DNA from 2 places in the Chitinophaga sp. YIM B06452 genome. Region 1 is predicted to be linked to the other one. Evidence: riboswitches for the same ligand, from Rfam matches in the RefSeq annotation. Region 1 holds a riboswitch; the other holds the start of a gene.
The links. A riboswitch is a leader RNA that binds a small molecule or an ion and turns the genes downstream of it on or off. The one in region 1 is predicted to bind thiamine pyrophosphate.
Positions count from the first base shown of each region.

Region 2: linked by a shared signal. The riboswitch ahead of thiS (sulfur carrier protein ThiS) and the one ahead of R3I13_RS20375 (TonB-dependent receptor) in region 1 are both predicted to bind thiamine pyrophosphate.

Region 1 covers NZ_JAWLKY010000004.1:107,585-115,910, reverse strand. Annotated here, with positions in the region: gene R3I13_RS20410 (hypothetical protein) at 1-358, opposite strand, end outside; gene R3I13_RS20405 (hypothetical protein) at 436-984, opposite strand; gene R3I13_RS20400 (hypothetical protein) at 1,171-1,383, opposite strand; gene der (ribosome biogenesis GTPase Der) at 1,464-2,780, opposite strand; gene era (GTPase Era) at 2,807-3,679, opposite strand; tRNA gene R3I13_RS20385 (tRNA-Met) at 3,807-3,878, opposite strand; gene ssb (single-stranded DNA-binding protein) at 4,148-4,537, opposite strand; TPP riboswitch at 4,723-4,816, shown strand; gene R3I13_RS20375 (TonB-dependent receptor) at 4,907-7,282, shown strand; gene R3I13_RS20370 (hypothetical protein) at 7,626-8,228, shown strand; gene argH (argininosuccinate lyase) at 8,229-8,326, opposite strand, start outside.
Region 2 covers NZ_JAWLKY010000001.1:1,482,874-1,491,199, forward strand. Annotated here, with positions in the region: gene R3I13_RS05760 (sterol desaturase family protein) at 98-931, shown strand; gene R3I13_RS05765 (hypothetical protein) at 967-1,221, shown strand; gene R3I13_RS05770 (lipocalin family protein) at 1,327-1,812, opposite strand; TPP riboswitch at 1,895-1,996, shown strand; gene thiS (sulfur carrier protein ThiS) at 2,047-2,250, shown strand; gene thiC (phosphomethylpyrimidine synthase ThiC) at 2,394-4,205, shown strand; gene R3I13_RS05785 (thiamine phosphate synthase) at 4,205-4,864, shown strand; gene R3I13_RS05790 (hydroxymethylpyrimidine/phosphomethylpyrimidine kinase) at 4,947-5,708, shown strand; gene R3I13_RS05795 (thiamine phosphate synthase) at 5,719-6,324, shown strand; gene R3I13_RS05800 (thiazole synthase) at 6,345-7,118, shown strand; gene thiH (2-iminoacetate synthase ThiH) at 7,253-8,326, shown strand, end outside.

The sequences.
Region 1 (8,326 bases):
CGATGAATAATCTTCCCCACCCGAACTCCTCGAAAATATTGGCAGGATCTACCAGCGGAAATACCAGGAAAGTAAGCACCACACTCAATCCTACCGCTTTCACCATCGCGATCCTTTTGATTTTCAGGCTTGTTTCTTTTTTGAAAGCGCGGTACCCCATCCAGGCGAAAAGCAGGAGGCCGGGCAGGCCGTACAATACGGATACCAGCAGGGCAAGGATATACACAAAACTGAAGTTCCAGGACGCGTAAACGGATTGTTCGTTCAGCTGCAAAAGAATGAGAATGATCAGCGGGGGCAGGCTTAAGCTGGTAAGCCATACCAGGATGACGTAGAGGGTCAGTTTGGACGAGAACATAGGTATACGGTTATAAGGATATTCGGTTGGCCAAATATACATATTCCCATAATTCGAAATATGACACCAACGGGTGATCAGCGTTTGCGGATGCGGGCGCGGTCTTCTTCGTAGTCGCGTTTCAGATCGCGCAGTTCCTGTTCCAACTCCCTGCGGGCCACGCGTTTATCCTTATCCGTGGTATAGGTTTTATCTTCAAATTCCTTCGTGCGTTGGATGCGGCTTTTTTCGTAATCGGCTTTCAGGTCAGCCAGCGCTTCATCCAGCTGGATGTCTGCCTGCACGTCGTCCAGCTTTTTGCGGAGCCCCTCCATCTTCTTCTCCATTGCAGCAGCGCTGGAAGGGTCTTTGATGACGGTTTTCACGGTTTCCATCATTTCCAGGATCACGGTACGGAGCTGGGCGCGGTTGTCGGGGGAAATTTCAGTGCCTTCAAAAGAAAGCTGGTCGGGATTGAATTGTGAAAAAGCCTGCAGGATGCTGTCGCGCGCGGAAGCGGGGAGCTGCGCAAGCCCTTGCAGGTCAGTGCCGGGGAAGCGGAAAACATAATCATTCCCCGTAGGTTGGGAAAAGGTATAAAGATGCGCCCCGGCGAGGAGCAGCAGGATTACCAGGAATTTTTTCATCAGACGGTCCGGTTTGCTGAGCCCTTAAAACAATTGCTGTGCCAAAGGCGGTTATGAATTCCTGAAAAAACGCAGCGGGGATGTTAAAATTGCGGCGATGGCAGCACAATAAAAGGTCGGAAGGCGGGCACAATAAAAAATCCCCCCGGCATGCCGGAGGGACCATATGGTTATCGCAAACCCTGATTAGTGTTTGTGAGCGCTGTCAGCAGCAGGAGCTACGGTAGAATCAGCAGCAACTACGGTAGAGTCAGCAACAACTGAAGAGTCAGCCGGAGGAGCTGCCTGCAGGGTAGAAGAATCAACGGTGGTAGTGGTAGAGTCAGTAGTGGCAGTAGAGCTGCTGTTGCAAGCAACGAACAGGCCGGTAGCGATAGCTAATACGAATAATTTTTTCATGTTGATTTTGTTTTTAAATCGGCGCAAAGTTATTCAAAATTCCCGTAGTACAAAATATATTTTTATTTAATAACAGGAATTTACTTCTTCCGGAAGAAAATCCTTACCGGAACGCCCTGGAAATTAAAGTTTTCGCGGAGTTTGTTTTCCAGGTAGTTCTTATAAGGCGTTTTGATATCGTCCGGCAGGTTGGCGAAGAAAGCAAAAGAGGGCGTTTGCGTAGGCAACTGCGTCACATATTTGATCTTGATGGCCGTTCCCCTCACTACCGGCGGGCGAAATGCCTCTACGGCCTTCAGCATCACATCGTTCAGTTTGGAGGTCTGCACTTTGCGCTGGCGGTTTTCATACACTTCCAGGGCAGTTTCTATCGCTTTGAATATCCTTTGTTTTTCGGTCACGGACGCGAAAATGATGGGAACGTCGGTAAACGGCGCCAGGCGCTGTTTCAGCACTTTTTCATAGTCGCGTGCGGTATTGGTTTCTTTTTCCACCAGGTCCCATTTGTTCACCATGATCACGATGCCCTTGCCTTTGCGGGCGGCCAGGCTGAAAATGCTGAGATCCTGTGCCGCGATACCTTTTTCAGCATCCAGCAGCAGAAGGCATACATCCGCTTCATCCAGCGCTTTGATGGCGCGGATCACGGAATAGAACTCCAGGTCTTCATGCACCTTCGATTTGCGGCGGATGCCGGCGGTGTCTATCAGTACAAAATCTTTCTGGAACAGCTTGTAACGGGTATGAATGGTATCGCGGGTGGTACCGGCGATGTCGGACACGATGTTGCGCTCCTCGCCTATCAGCGCGTTCAGCAGGCTGGATTTGCCTACGTTCGGCTGGCCGATGATGGCGATCTTCGGAATGCCTTCTTCTTCGCCCGGCGTAGCCTGTTCATCTTCCGGGATGAGGGCGGCCACTTCGTCCAGCAGTTCGCCGGTGCCGCTGCCGCTCATGGAAGAGAGGAAAAATATACGCTCGAAGCCCATACTGTAGAACTCTGCGGCCTCCAGCTGGCGTTCGTGGTTGTCCACTTTGTTGACGGCGAGGAACACGGGTTTGGCGGAACGGCGCAGCAGGTCGGCCACATCGGCGTCCAGGTCTGTAATGCCGGTTGTCACATCTACCATGAAGATCAGCACGTTCGCCTCTTCCATGGCTATTTTCACCTGTTTGCGTATCTCGCGTTCAAACACGTCTTCGCTCCGGGAAACGAATCCCCCGGTATCAATAACGTTGAAGGTCTTGCCGTTCCAATCGGCCAAACCGTACTGCCGGTCGCGGGTTACGCCGCTCACGTCGTCCACAATGGCCTTCCGCTGCTCCAGCAAGCGGTTGAACAGCGTAGATTTTCCCACGTTGGGGCGTCCCACAATTGCTACTGTAAAACCAGGCATATCGATCTTGTTTTTAAAATGTCTTGTTAAACCAACCCGTACTCGCGCAGGTAAGTATCGTTGTCACGCCATTTGCCGCGCACTTTCACATGCAGTTCCAGGAACACTTTGCGGTCCAGGAACTTTTCAATATCCGCTCTAGCCTGCGACCCGATCTCGCGGATGCTTTTCCCTTTTTCCCCGAGGATAATGCCTTTCTGCGTTTCCCGCGTCACGATGATCTCCGCGGAGATCTTGGTGAGGGTGTTCTTTTCCTGGAACTGGGTAACGAGCACGGCTGTATGATAAGGTATCTCCTCGTCGAACAGGTGGAAGATTTTTTCACGGATCAGCTCGGCCACGAAGAAGCGGGTGGAGCGGTCTGTGAGCGTGTCTTCCGGGTAAAACGGCTCGCTTTCGGGCAGTTGCTGCAGGATGGCCTTCATCAGTTCATCGAGCCCTTTCTTTTGCAGGGCGGAAATGAACACGATGGCTTTGGCTTTGCCCCATTTTTCGAGGCGTTCGCGGAGTGCTTCCTGCGCGGGCTTTTCCAGCGTGTCCATTTTGTTGACCACGAGAATGCTGGTGGCTTTCAGCTTAAGCGAGCTGAACAGCGCGAGCGTGTCTTCGGTATCATCCTTTGCGTCCATGAGCAGCAGGGCAACGTCTGCATCTTCCAGGGCCGATTTCACGGCGCCCATCATCTTCTCATGCATTTTATACTTCGGGTCTATTATGCCCGGGGTATCCGAAAACACAACCTGGTAGCCTGGTTCGGTAACGATGCCGGTTATGCGGTGGCGGGTTGTTTGCACCTTGGGCGACACAATAGCCAGTTTTTCGCCCAGCAAAGCGTTGAGCAAAGTACTTTTCCCGGCATTGGGTTTACCGAAGATGTTCACAAATCCTGCACGGTGCATATGAGATCGTTTAGTTTGCGTTCGGGTGCAAAGGTACTACAAATTAGAAAAGCCGTTAGGGCCGGGTCCGTACCTGGTTTCCCTAAATAAAAAATCCCGCTCCTTGAGCGGGACCTTTAATTTTTTGTAGCGAGGAGAGGATTCGAACCTCTGACCTTCGGGTTATGAGCCCGACGAGCTACCTCTGCTCTACCTCGCAATGTGGGTGCAAAGGTAAGCGAATTTTCTACGCCACCAAATATTTTTCGCTCCGAAAACGGAAAACATATTGATTAGGTATTGAAAATCAGGTACCACGGCGGGTTACAGCTGTTTGAATTTTTATTTCATTCTGTGAAACAGCTGATGGTCTGCCTGGCTGACAGGCGGAAGTTCTTTGTTTCCGACATCAGATTGTCTGGCCGTTTATTCAACAGGCATCAACCAAACAAATCGCAGGCAATTACCGCTCCACTCCTCTCCCGCTTTCTAAAACGGCAGATCGTCCATTGGCTGATCCGGTTCAGTAGCCTCTTTTCCTTCCCCGGCCCTTTCACCGCTGCGCGAACCGCCGGCCAGCAGCTGCACATTCGTAACGCGGAGCTTCAGCGATACGGCGGGCTGTCCTTTTTTGTCCGTATACATTTCCATGTAAGGCGTGCCCTCCACATACACGTAAGTTCCCTGGAGCAAATAAGGGCCAATGGAGTTCGGCGCCCATAATGCGCAATTGGCCCAGATAGTGCGTTCTTTCACTTCGCCTGCGGCAGTTTTGAAACGCTCGTTGTGCGCTACACTAAAGTTGAGCACATTTTTCCCGTTGACGGTGTTCATCACAGCATCTTGTCCCAGATGCCCGATTAACGAAAGCTTGATCATCTGAATGATGGTTAAAGGTTAACAATAAATAAAAAATACCGGTGCAGGGGAATTTAAGCAGGATGTATGACGGTTAACTTTCTGAAGATAAGAAAAAAACTGATCCGGAAAAATATTTCCTCCAAATTCCTTCCATGTGTCTAACTTTGCAGCAGAAACCGGATCGCACACTCATTTCCAGATCCCTTTTCACCTCGGGGTGCCTTACTATCAGGCTGAGATCACACCCGTTGAACCTGGACCAGGTAATGCTGGTTAGGAAAGGTAAGCGATGTTTCCTTACCTGTTATTTTACGATAGTTGACAGCGGATGCCCTGCATGCGCTGTGACCGGGCATGAACATTAACATGTGTATAAACAGGATGACAATGAAAACAATGATCCTGCTTGCGCTCGTAGCCCTCAGCGGCTTTGCGCAGGCTCAAACCAGGGTTTCGGGCACGGTAACGGACCGGAACACGGGTAAACCGCTCGAAGGCGCCACAGTGGCCGTATTGAACGGCCCCAGCACCTTTACCAACAACAAGGGCCAATACCGCATCACCATTCCCGCGCAAACTGCGCCCATATTGCAGGCCAGCTTCCTGGGCTTCAGCTCCCTCCGCGATACGCTGCAACCCGGCGCCGCCACTGCCGATTTTTCCTTGCAGGAAACCGGCCTCTTCGTGAAAGCCGTTGAAATAGCCAGCCTCCGCGCCGGCAGGAACGCCCCTTTCACCAAAAGCGACCTCGGTAAAGAAGATATCGCCAAACAGAACCTCGGCCAGGACCTCCCGCTGCTGCTGAACCAGCTGCCTTCCGTGGTGACCAGTTCAGATGCAGGCGCTGGCGTAGGCTACACCGGCCTCCGCGTCCGCGGCAGCGACATCACCCGCATCAACGTAACAGTAAACGGTATTCCTATCAACGACGCGGAATCGCAGGGAACCTTCTTCGTCAACATGCCCGACTTCGCATCGTCTGTAAACAGCATACAGCTGCAACGGGGCGTAGGCACTTCCACCAACGGCGCAGGCGCTTTCGGGGCCACACTCAACCTCTCCACCAACGAATACAACGAAAAAGCATACGGTGAAGTGAATGCCGGGTACGGCTCGTTCGATACCTGGAAAACCACGGTGAAAGCAGGTTCCGGCCTTATCAATAATCACTTCACCTTCGATGCAAGGCTGTCTAAGATATCTTCAAACGGGTATGTAGACAGGGCTTCTTCTGACCTGAAATCCTTCTACACCTCCGCCGCTTACATCTCCAAAAAAACGGCGGTGCGCCTCAACGTCTTTTCCGGTAAGGAAAAAACTTACCAGGCCTGGAACGGCATCTCCCAGGGCGACCTGGACACCAACCGCACTTATAATCCCAGCGGCGCCATCGCCTCAAAACCAGGACAGTTCTACGACAACGAAACAGACAACTACCAGCAGGACCACTACCAGCTGTTCTTCAACCAGGCCCTCCGCCCGGATATAAACTTCAACATAGCGCTGCATTACACCCGCGGCCGCGGTTATTATGAGAACTACCGCAACGATGAAAGTTATGCGGACTTCGGCGTGGAACCTCCCGTGGTGAACGGCGCTCCCGTCAACACCACCGACCTCATCCGCCAGCTGTGGCTGGACAATCACTTCTACGGCGGCATCTTTTCATTCCGCCAGGAGCTGAGCCGCTTCAACTGGAGCGCAGGCGGCGGCTGGAACCGTTACGATGGCAAACACTATGGCAAAGTGATCTGGGCGCAGAACGGCGGCTTTGATAAAGACCACCGCTGGTATGATCTTGATGCGCATAAATCAGATTTCAATATCTACTGGAAAGGCGAATTCGCCATCACTGCGAAACTCCGCGCATTCGCGGATGTGCAGTACAGGCATGTGAACTATGAGCTGAACGGATTCCGCAACAACCCGGGCATCCGGAGGGACGAGGAATACAACTTCTTCAATCCCAAAGCAGGCCTCACTTTCCAGCTAAACGACCAGCAGCATGTATACGCATCCTTCGCCATCGGCAACAAAGAGCCGAACCGCGACGACTTCGAAGCGGGCGTTACAGAAACGCCGGAACATGAGACCCTGCGCAACCTCGAAGCCGGTTACGTACTGCATGCACAAAATGCAGGGCTGCAGGCCAACGTGTATTACATGAATTATAAAAACCAGTTGGTGCTCACCGGCAGGATCAACGATGTAGGCGCATACGCCAGGACCAATATCCCGGAAAGCTATCGTCTCGGCGTAGAGCTGGAAGGATACTACAACCTGTGCCCGCAACTTACCCTGGCGGGCAACGTAGCGCTGAGCAGGAACCGCATCCCGGACTTCTCCGAATTCGTGGATGACTGGGACAATGGCGGGCAAAAAACCGTGTCTTACAAAGACCGCGACATCTCCTTCTCTCCCGAACTCATCTTCGGCTACACCGTTACCGCGCGCCCCGTAAAAGGCCTCAGCATCGACTGGCTGGGCAAATACACAGGCCGCCAGTACCTGGACAATACCTCCGACCTGGCGCGCAGTCTTAAATCATACCTCGTGAACGACCTGCGGTTCAACTACACTGTTCCGCAGCACTTCTTCAAAGAACTGGCGCTGCAACTGATGCTGAACAATATTTTCGATGTGAAATACGTGCCCAACGGCTTCACGTATTCGTACATAGAAGAAGGCATGCAGAAGGCGCAGAACAGCTACCTGCCGATGGCAAGGTTTAATTTTATGACGGGGGTGAGAGTCGCATTCTGACATGGTTTCCCGCAAAGTGAGAAGGCCGTTCAAAAAAGTAATTCACTTTTTTTGAACGGCCTTTTTGATGTTTTTTTTAATCATCAAATTCACTTAGTTTTGAAATATGACAGATACAGAACACTATAAAGCGCTAAAAAAAGCACTGATCGCGCAGCGGCGGGAATTGTCCCGCTCCCAGGCTGCCCGGGACAAGCTCATTGATGAGCTGGGTATGCGTCATCTATTGCCGGATCTAATTGTATATTTCAATTCGATCTCGACAAAAAAGAGAACTGCATCCAGGAAAAAAAGTTCCTGAATACCACTGCTGCATTGTTGTTAACCTCATATAGAAATCTATATGCCGGATGTGATTTATTCCGCAAAGCCTGGATTGGTAATGGGCTTTCACGGCTGTGAACAGTCAGTCAGAGATCAAATCATTGCAGATAAAACTATGCTGCAAGCCAGTAAAAACAGGTACGACTGGCTTGGTCAGGGATACTATTTCTGGCAAAATAATTATGAAAGGGCGTTAGATTTTGCGACGGCCCCTCCCGGTAAGAAAAAATTCCTGCAACCTGCCGTGCTCGGCGCAGTCCTGGACCTCGGACATTGCCTCGATCTTATGGACAAAAAATGGATCGACCTTGTTAAGTTCTCCTATGAGTCCTTAAAAAAATCTGCACATAACGAAAGCCAGCTTCCCAAAAATTGGGATACACAAAATTCAAAAGATAATGTTTTGAGGGAGCTTGATTGCAGGGTGATTGAAAACATTCATCACATGAATAACAAATATGGTAATCCCCCATTCGATTCAGTGAGGGGCGTTTTTATTGAAGGCGAGCCTTTATATAAAAATGCAGGCTTTCATTCCAAAACCCATATTCAGATATGCATACGGAACCCGAACTGCATCAAAGGATTTTTCGTGCCACGGAAAGAAGTAATATGGCCCTGATCACTTCACCAACGCCTCAATCGCCGCATGCACCTGTTCAAAGGGAAACCCTTTCAAAACTGCCTCCATCTGTGCTTTAACGGCGTCGTTCTCCAGGT
Region 2 (8,326 bases), on a different contig from region 1:
AAACCCGCCACAATTGGGCAAAATGTCGTAATTTCTAAGTGGAACAATGCAGAATTTCACGTAACTGTTATGACTACACGCCCAACCCTGAAATCAAATGATCGAATTCTTTGAACATATTCCCTCTTATTACCGTACCGCTATTCTCGTTGCCGGGCTGGTGATATTATGGGTACTGGAAGGGGCTATTCCACGTTTACGTTTCTCCGGCAACAAATACCGCCATGCCGGCACCAATCTTTTTTTTACGCTCACCACGGCTATTGTGAACCTTGGCTTTGCGTTCCTGATCGTGAAAGCGGCGGATTTTACCACGGAAAAACAGTTCGGCCTGCTGTACCTCGTCCAGCTGCCGCTCTGGCTGCATGCTGTGCTGGCCATTATGATGATGGATTTCATCGGCGCATACCTCGTTCATTTCATCCAACACAAAATAGCCTGGATGTGGCATTTCCATAAAGTGCATCATATGGACACGGCGGTAGACGCCACCACCGCGCTGCGCCATCACCCGGTGGAATGCCTGTTCCGCGTAGGCGCTTTGCTTACGGCCATTTTGCTCACGGGCATCCCTATTTGGATGGTCATGTTCTACCAGAGCATCAGCGCGCTCATGAGCCAGTTCAACCACGCGAACATCCGCCTGCCGCATTGGGCAGACAAAACGCTGAGCTGGATCATCGTATCGCCGGACATGCATAAGGTGCATCACAGCCGCCACCAGCCTGAGACCGATTCTAATTACGCGAATATATTTTCTGTCTGGGACCGTTTATTCGGCACGTTCGTAACCGTGAAAGACACGACCAGTCTGCGTTACGGGCTCGATGAATACCAGGATGAACGGTACCGGCATATCGGGGCTTTGCTTAAGACGCCATGGGAGGACGTACCTGTACCGGAAAAGAGGGCGGAACTGCAACAACAGTAAGGGTTTTCTATTCATAACTATATAATCCAATTACAATGCACCACCCAACTAGTTTGCCTAAGATCGCAGGATTTGCATCCATCTTTATTGGTGTGATCACTGCCGCCTTTGCATTCATCAGCAAATCTGCCGAAGCAGCCATCTATCTTGGCGCCGCGGGAGTTTTGGCCTGCCTCGTGTCCCTGGTTATCGCACGCAAGAATATCGACGAACTGCAAATGGCTGTAGCCGGCCTGTTCCTTTCCATCGTAGCTACAGGCATCGGCGTTTGGCAGTTGTACAACCTGTAAGCACTTTGTGCGTTCTCAAGTTCCTCCTTTCGGGTGCCGGTGTAATAACCGTACCCAAATGATGAAACAACCTTCCGAATCCGGATCGGGGAACTTGTCCTGCTCCTATTTCCCTTTCCCCTTGCGCGTATATTTTTCAAGATAACCCGGCGCAGCCTTCAGCGGGAATAATACCATGGATGTATCGTCCAGCGACTTAACGAGGAGTGTGTCAATCGCTGAAACAGGATTTTTGACGCCTTCGGAATGGCTCCACAAAAACAACGTATCCTTTACTAAAGACCATTTATCGTACAGCAGCGTATGCATGTTTATGGAAGATGCTTTGCCGTTCTTCCGGATGTAAATGCCCTGCGTAAGACTGTCCAGCCCCGGCACCGGCTGCATCCACCGCCCGGTGATGAGCGTGGAATCGACATGCACGGGTGTGTCCGCAGGCGCTACCACTACGGAGTCCGCTTCCATCACGGCAGTATCCGCAAGGCTGTCCGCTTCCGGCGTCACACTGTCTTCCACCGTTCCTTTCTGTACCGGCGCCTGGCAGGCAGCCAGCAGCAACAGGCAAAGCGGCATCATCCAAAATTTATTCATACGGTTGAATTTACAGGTTGTTATCAAAGATAATGCTAAACAACCGGCTATTTGGAATTTGAGAATCTTCCGCTTAGATTTGTATCCACTTTAGGGGTGTTCCGGCCCTGGCGCCGGAACTGAGATGATACCCTCAGTACCTGATACAGTTCACACTGGCGTAGGGAAAAGTAATACTGAACTCCTTCTCATCACATCCTTAAAGTTTATTGTTTCACCTAAATTCCTGCAATCATGGAAGTGCTTGTAAACAATAAACTTTATGCGGTGCAGCCGGAAACCACACTCGCTGCCCTCTTACAGTTTATTCAGCTCTCAACCCGCAAGGGCATTGCCGTTGCCGTCAACCAGAAAGTAGTGCCGCGCCTCAGCTGGAGCGCCATTACGCTGCGTCCGGCAGACGAAGTAACGATCATCCAGGCCACGCAGGGCGGTTGATCTTTTTTCCTGTAACCGGCCCTGGAACCCTGCTCGGCATCCATTGCGTCGCACTCTTCAGCGGCGGGATGCAGGTGGGCGGTTGCGCGTATTCCCGCGCAGCGGGCCCCGCTATTCCCATCACTTTTAAAAGACTGTAAAAAATGCACACCAACATCACGAGAACACCTTTTCCGGCCTCTCAAAAGATCTATGTAAAAGGCAGCCTGCACAACATCCAGGTGGCTATGCGTGAAATAACCCTCACGGATACACGCCTGCATGGCCGCAACGGCGCCACAGAGCCCAACGCGCCCGTAACCGTATACGATGCCAGCGGCCCCTACACCGATCCCCGCATCGAAATAGACCTGGCCAAGGGCCTTCCCCGTCTGCGCCAGCCCTGGATCACCGGCCGCGGCGACGTGCAGCCGCTGCACGAATTTTCCTCCGCCTACGGCCGCGCCCGCCTGGCAGACCCTGCGCTGGACCACCTGCGTTTTGAGCACCTGCAATTACCGCTCAGAGCAAAGCCCGGCAGCAACGTGTCGCAGCTGCATTACGCCCGCAAAGGCATCATCACCCCGGAAATGGAATACATCGCCATCCGCGAGAACCAGCGGGCGGAAGAACAATTCCGCGCCGATAATTCCCTCTGGCAGCAGCACCGCGGCACCGGCAAACACAACGCCTTCATCACCCCCGAATTTGTGCGCAAAGAGGTAGCGGAAGGCCGCGCCATTATTCCTTCCAACATCAACCACCCGGAAAGCGAACCGATGATCATCGGCCGCAACTTTCTCGTGAAAATAAACGCCAACATCGGCAACTCCGCCGTTACCTCTTCCATCGAAGAAGAAGTGGAAAAGGCCGTGTGGGCCTGCCGCTGGGGCGCCGATACTATCATGGACCTCAGCACCGGCAAGCACATCCACGAAACCCGCGAGTGGATCATCCGCAACTGTCCTGTACCTGTGGGCACCGTGCCCATCTACCAGGCGCTCGAAAAAGTGAACGGCAAGGCCGAAGAACTCACCTGGGAGCTGTTCCGCGATACGCTCATTGAACAAGCTGAACAAGGGGTGGATTATTTTACCATCCACGCCGGTGTGCTGCTGCGCTACGTGCCGCTCACCGCCCGCCGCATGACAGGCATCGTTTCCCGCGGCGGCTCCATCATGGCCAAATGGTGCCTTGCACATCACAAAGAGAATTTCCTTTACACGCACTTCGCCGAGATCTGTGAGATCATGAAAACCTACGATGTGGCCTTTTCCCTCGGCGACGGCCTGCGCCCCGGCTCCATTGCAGACGCCAACGACGCCGCGCAGTTTGCAGAGCTGGAAACCCTCGGCGAACTTACCCATACCGCCTGGAAAGAGGATGTACAGGTGATGATCGAAGGGCCGGGTCATGTGCCGATGCACCTCATCAAAGAAAATATGGACAAGCAGCTGGAACACTGCCACGAAGCACCTTTCTACACGCTCGGCCCGCTCACCACGGATATTGCCCCCGGCTACGACCACATCACCAGCGCCATCGGCGCGGCCATGATAGGCTGGTTTGGCACGGCCATGCTGTGTTACGTAACACCGAAAGAACACCTGGGCCTGCCGGACCGTGAAGACGTAAAGCAGGGCGTGATCACCTACAAGCTCGCGGCGCATGCGGCAGACCTTGCCAAAGGCCATCCCGGCGCGCAGTACCGCGACAATGCGCTGAGTAAGGCCCGCTTCGAGTTCCGCTGGGAAGACCAGTTTAATCTTTCCCTCGATCCGGACACTGCGCGGGCATTCCACGATGAAACCCTGCCTTCGGAGAACGCGAAGGTGGCGCATTTCTGTTCCATGTGCGGCCCGCATTTCTGCTCCATGAAGATCTCGCAGGAGGTCAGGGAGTTTGCCGAATTGCAGGAAGGCATGGCGGAGAAATCCAAAGCATTTGCAGAACAGGGCGGTGAAATCTATTCCTGATGATCTGGGTGGTCACTGCGCCGGGCACTGTTCCGGATGAAGCATCCATATTGTACAGCCTGTTTTCCGCGGGCCTGGAAACGCTGTTGCTGCGCAAGCCGGGCTGGAGCGCGGCGGAATACGAATTGCTGCTGCAAAGCGTGCCGCCTGGCTTCCGCCACCGCATTATGCTGGCGGGGTATCCTGAACTGGTAGAGCCTTACGGCCTCAAAGGACTGCACCTCAGCGAACAGCTTCGTGCCGTGGTCCCTTCCTGTGAAATCATACGTTTCAGGCATTCGGGATTCGTTGTGAGCACGTCTGTTCATGCCATGGAAGAACCACTGGTAAACGGTTTCGGTCATCAGGTCTTACATGAAAAAACTGATGAAGCGCAGCCCGCTATACACGGGACTGCTGCAAACCGCGCCTGGCCGGAAGGCTGGGATTACCTGATCCTCGGCCCGGTGTTCGACAGTATTTCAAAGCCCAGCTACACAGGCCGCCACTTCAGTTCGATCCCATCCAACGCTGTAGGCATCGGCGGGATCAACCCTTCCAACGCCGGCAAAGTAAAACAGCTGGGCTTCCGCGGCGCAGCCCTGCTGGGAGCCATTTGGCAGGAACCTTCGCTGGCGGCGGAAATATTTATCCAGGCAAAAGAATCATGGAACGGCTAAAAGGCCCCCGGCTCTTCGTGCAATGGTCGCCTTTTCATTCAATGACGGCTTATCTTAAAAAAATGAAAACAACATACCGCATATGTCCACTTACGTAATGAGCCTCGCCGGCCTCGATCCCAGCGGTGGCGCGGGTTTGCTGGCAGACATCAAAACCTTTGAAGCGCACCGGCTTCGCGGGCTCGGCGTTTGCACGGCGCTCACCGCGCAAACGGACAGCGAATTCCTGGGCGTGGAGTGGCTGCCCGCAGAGAAGATCATTGCCCAGGCATTGCCGTTGCTGGAAAAATTCCCGGTAGCGTATTGCAAAGTGGGCATCGTTTCACACCCGGATGTGCTGGCCGAAGTATTTCCCGCATTGCGCAAAATAACGCCGGGCTTGCAATTCATTCTCGACCCCGTGCTGAAAGCATCGGCAGGTTATGTTTTTCATTCCGCTATCCACAAACAGTGGGAGGCCGTTCTTCCTTACCTGCGCCTGCTTACGCCCAACTACGAAGAGGCTGTGGCCATGAGCAGCGAGCCGCATGGCGAAAAGGGCGCGCAGCAGATGGCCCGGCACTGCGCCGTATTGCTGAAGGGCGGTCACCGTACAGACCGCATTGGCTGGGATACGCTCTACGAGGGCGATACAGCGCTCGACCTCGCGCCGCCTCCCGGCAAAGTATTTCCCAAACACGGCTCCGGCTGCGTGCTTTCTGCGGCTATCACTGCATCGCTGGCAAAAGGATCGCCGCTGCCGGACGCCTGCCGCGAGGGCAAGGCTTATACTTACAAATACCTGCAAAGCAGCCCGTCGTTACTGGGCTGGCACGATATGCAGGCTGTTCAAACCACTTTTTAAAACCAACAAAATGGAACGTCTTTTATACATTTCCCAGCAAACACCCGGCGCTTCGCACGTGGAAAACATCCGCGCAGCCTGCGAAGCCGGTTGCCGCTGGATACAGCTGCGCGTAAAATCGGGCGATGTATCCGCCATCGCTTTCGAAGCAAAACAGGTCTGCGACGAATTCGGTGCCATGCTTTCCATCAACGATCATCCCACCGTTGCAAGAACGGTAGGCGCTTACGGCCTGCACGTAGGCCTGCAGGACATGCCCGTGCAGGAAGCCCGCAAGATCGTAGGCAGCAATTGCTGGCTGGGCGGAACCGCCAATACTATCCACGATGCGCGCGTACACGCAGATGCCGGCGCGGATTACATCGGCGCGGGGCCTTTCCGGTTCACCACCACCAAAGAAAAGCTCAGCCCCATTTTAGGCCTGGAAGGCTACCGGCAACTCATGAAAGACATGGGCCACAATCTACCCGTGCTCGCCATCGGCGGCATATTGCTGGAAGACATTCCCGCAATCATGAACACCGGCGTGTATGGCATCGCCGTCTCCGGGCTGATCACCCACGCGCCTGATAAAAAGGCGGTAGTGGAGCAGATCATGCAGCTATTGAAGAATTGATTCATCAAAAATTAAACATCATGGACCCTCTCATCATAGCCGGACGAACTTTTGAAAGCCGCCTGTTTACCGGCACCGGCAAATTCGGATCGTCTAAGATCATGGAAGACGCCATACTGGCCTCCGGCTCAGAACTGGTAACCGTGGCGCTTAAGCGCGTGGATACTTCCAACACGCAGCAGGACGGTATGCTGAACGTACTACAGCACCCGCACATTCACCTGCTGCCCAATACTTCAGGCGTGCGCACCGCAAAAGAAGCCATTTACGCCGCGCAGCTCGCCCGCGAGGCGTTGGAAACCAACTGGCTCAAACTGGAGATACACCCGGACCCGCGGTACCTGCTGCCGGACCCGGTGGAAACGCTGGAAGCCGCGCGGGAACTGGCAAAGCTGGGTTTTGTAGTACTGCCATACATTCATGCGGACCCTGTGTTGTGCAAGCGCCTGGAAGACGCAGGCGTGGCGGCAGTGATGCCCCTCGGCTCACCCATCGGCAGCAATAAAGGCCTTCGCACGCTGGATTTCCTGGAGATCATCATCAGCCAGAGCACCGTGCCGGTGATCGTAGACGCAGGCATTGGCGCACCGTCGCACGCTGCGCAGGCCATGGAAATAGGTGCTGATGCGGTGCTGGTGAACACCGCCATCGCAGTGGCGCAGCAGCCGGTAAAAATGGCCGCTGCCTTCAAACAGGCCGTGGAGGCGGGAAGGGAAGCTTTCCTCGCCGGGCTGGGCGGCGTCAGCACGCAGGCAGTGGCCAGCAGTCCGCTGGTGGCTTTCCTGGATGAGTAAGGCGATGTCCGCCGCGCTATAAGAAGACGATCCGCCAGCGGGCTATTCCCCGGGAAATGAACCGCAGGCGCACATGCACAACAAGGGTTTCGCAGGTGACGAACCCCGCCGCATTGAACCTTTCAATCTATTTTATGTCTTTCGAAGATATATTCCGCCGGCACAGCTGGAACGATGCATCAGCCGCCATTTACGCCAAAACGCCCGCCGATGTGGAGCTTGCGCTAAGCCGCAGCCGCCGCACGCCGGAAGACTTTATGGCACTCGTGTCTCCCGCCGCAGCGCCCTACCTGGAACAAATGGCGCAGCTCAGCAGGCAGCTCACGCAAAAGCGCTTCGGCAGAACCATGCAGCTGTATGCGCCCGTTTACCTTTCCAACGAATGCCAGAACATCTGCACCTATTGCGGCTTCAGCTACGACAATCCCCTGCGCCGCCGCACGCTCACCGGCGCGGAAATGCTCCGCGAAATAACCGCCGTGCGCGGGCTTGGTTACGAACATGTGCTGCTGGTGACAGGCGAAGCGAACCAGACCGTGGGCATGGAATTTTTCCGCAAAGCGCTTCCCCTGTTCAGGCAGCACTTCGCCCAGGTGTCTATGGAAGTGCAGCCTATGGACCAGGAGGATTACGAACAGCTTATCCCGCTCGGCCTGCATTCCGTGCTTGTTTACCAGGAAACCTACCATGAAGAGGACTATCGCAAACATCATCCGAAAGGAAAAAAATCGCGTTTCGGCTACCGGCTTCAAACCCCGGACAGGCTTGGGCGGGCGGGCATTCACAAGATCGGGCTGGGCGTGCTCATTGGCCTGGAAGACTGGCGTACGGACAGCTTCTTCACCGCCCTCCATCTCGATTACCTGCAAAGAACCTACTGGCAAACCCGCTACAGCATTTCCTTCCCGCGGCTGCGCCCTTTTTCAGGCGGCCTCGCGCCCAAGGTGGATATGAGCGACCGCGAGCTGGTGCAGCTCATTTGCGCCTATCGCCTTTTCAGCGAAGAAGTGGAACTGAGCCTCTCCACCCGCGAAAGCAGCCATTTCCGCGACCGCCTCGTGCAGCTGGGCATTACCACCATGAGCGCGGGCAGCAAAACCAATCCCGGCGGCTACGCGGTAGACCCTCAGTCGCTGGAGCAGTTCGAGATCAGCGACGAAAGAACGGCTGCAGAAGTGGCCGGCATGATCCGCGGGCAGGGGTATGAA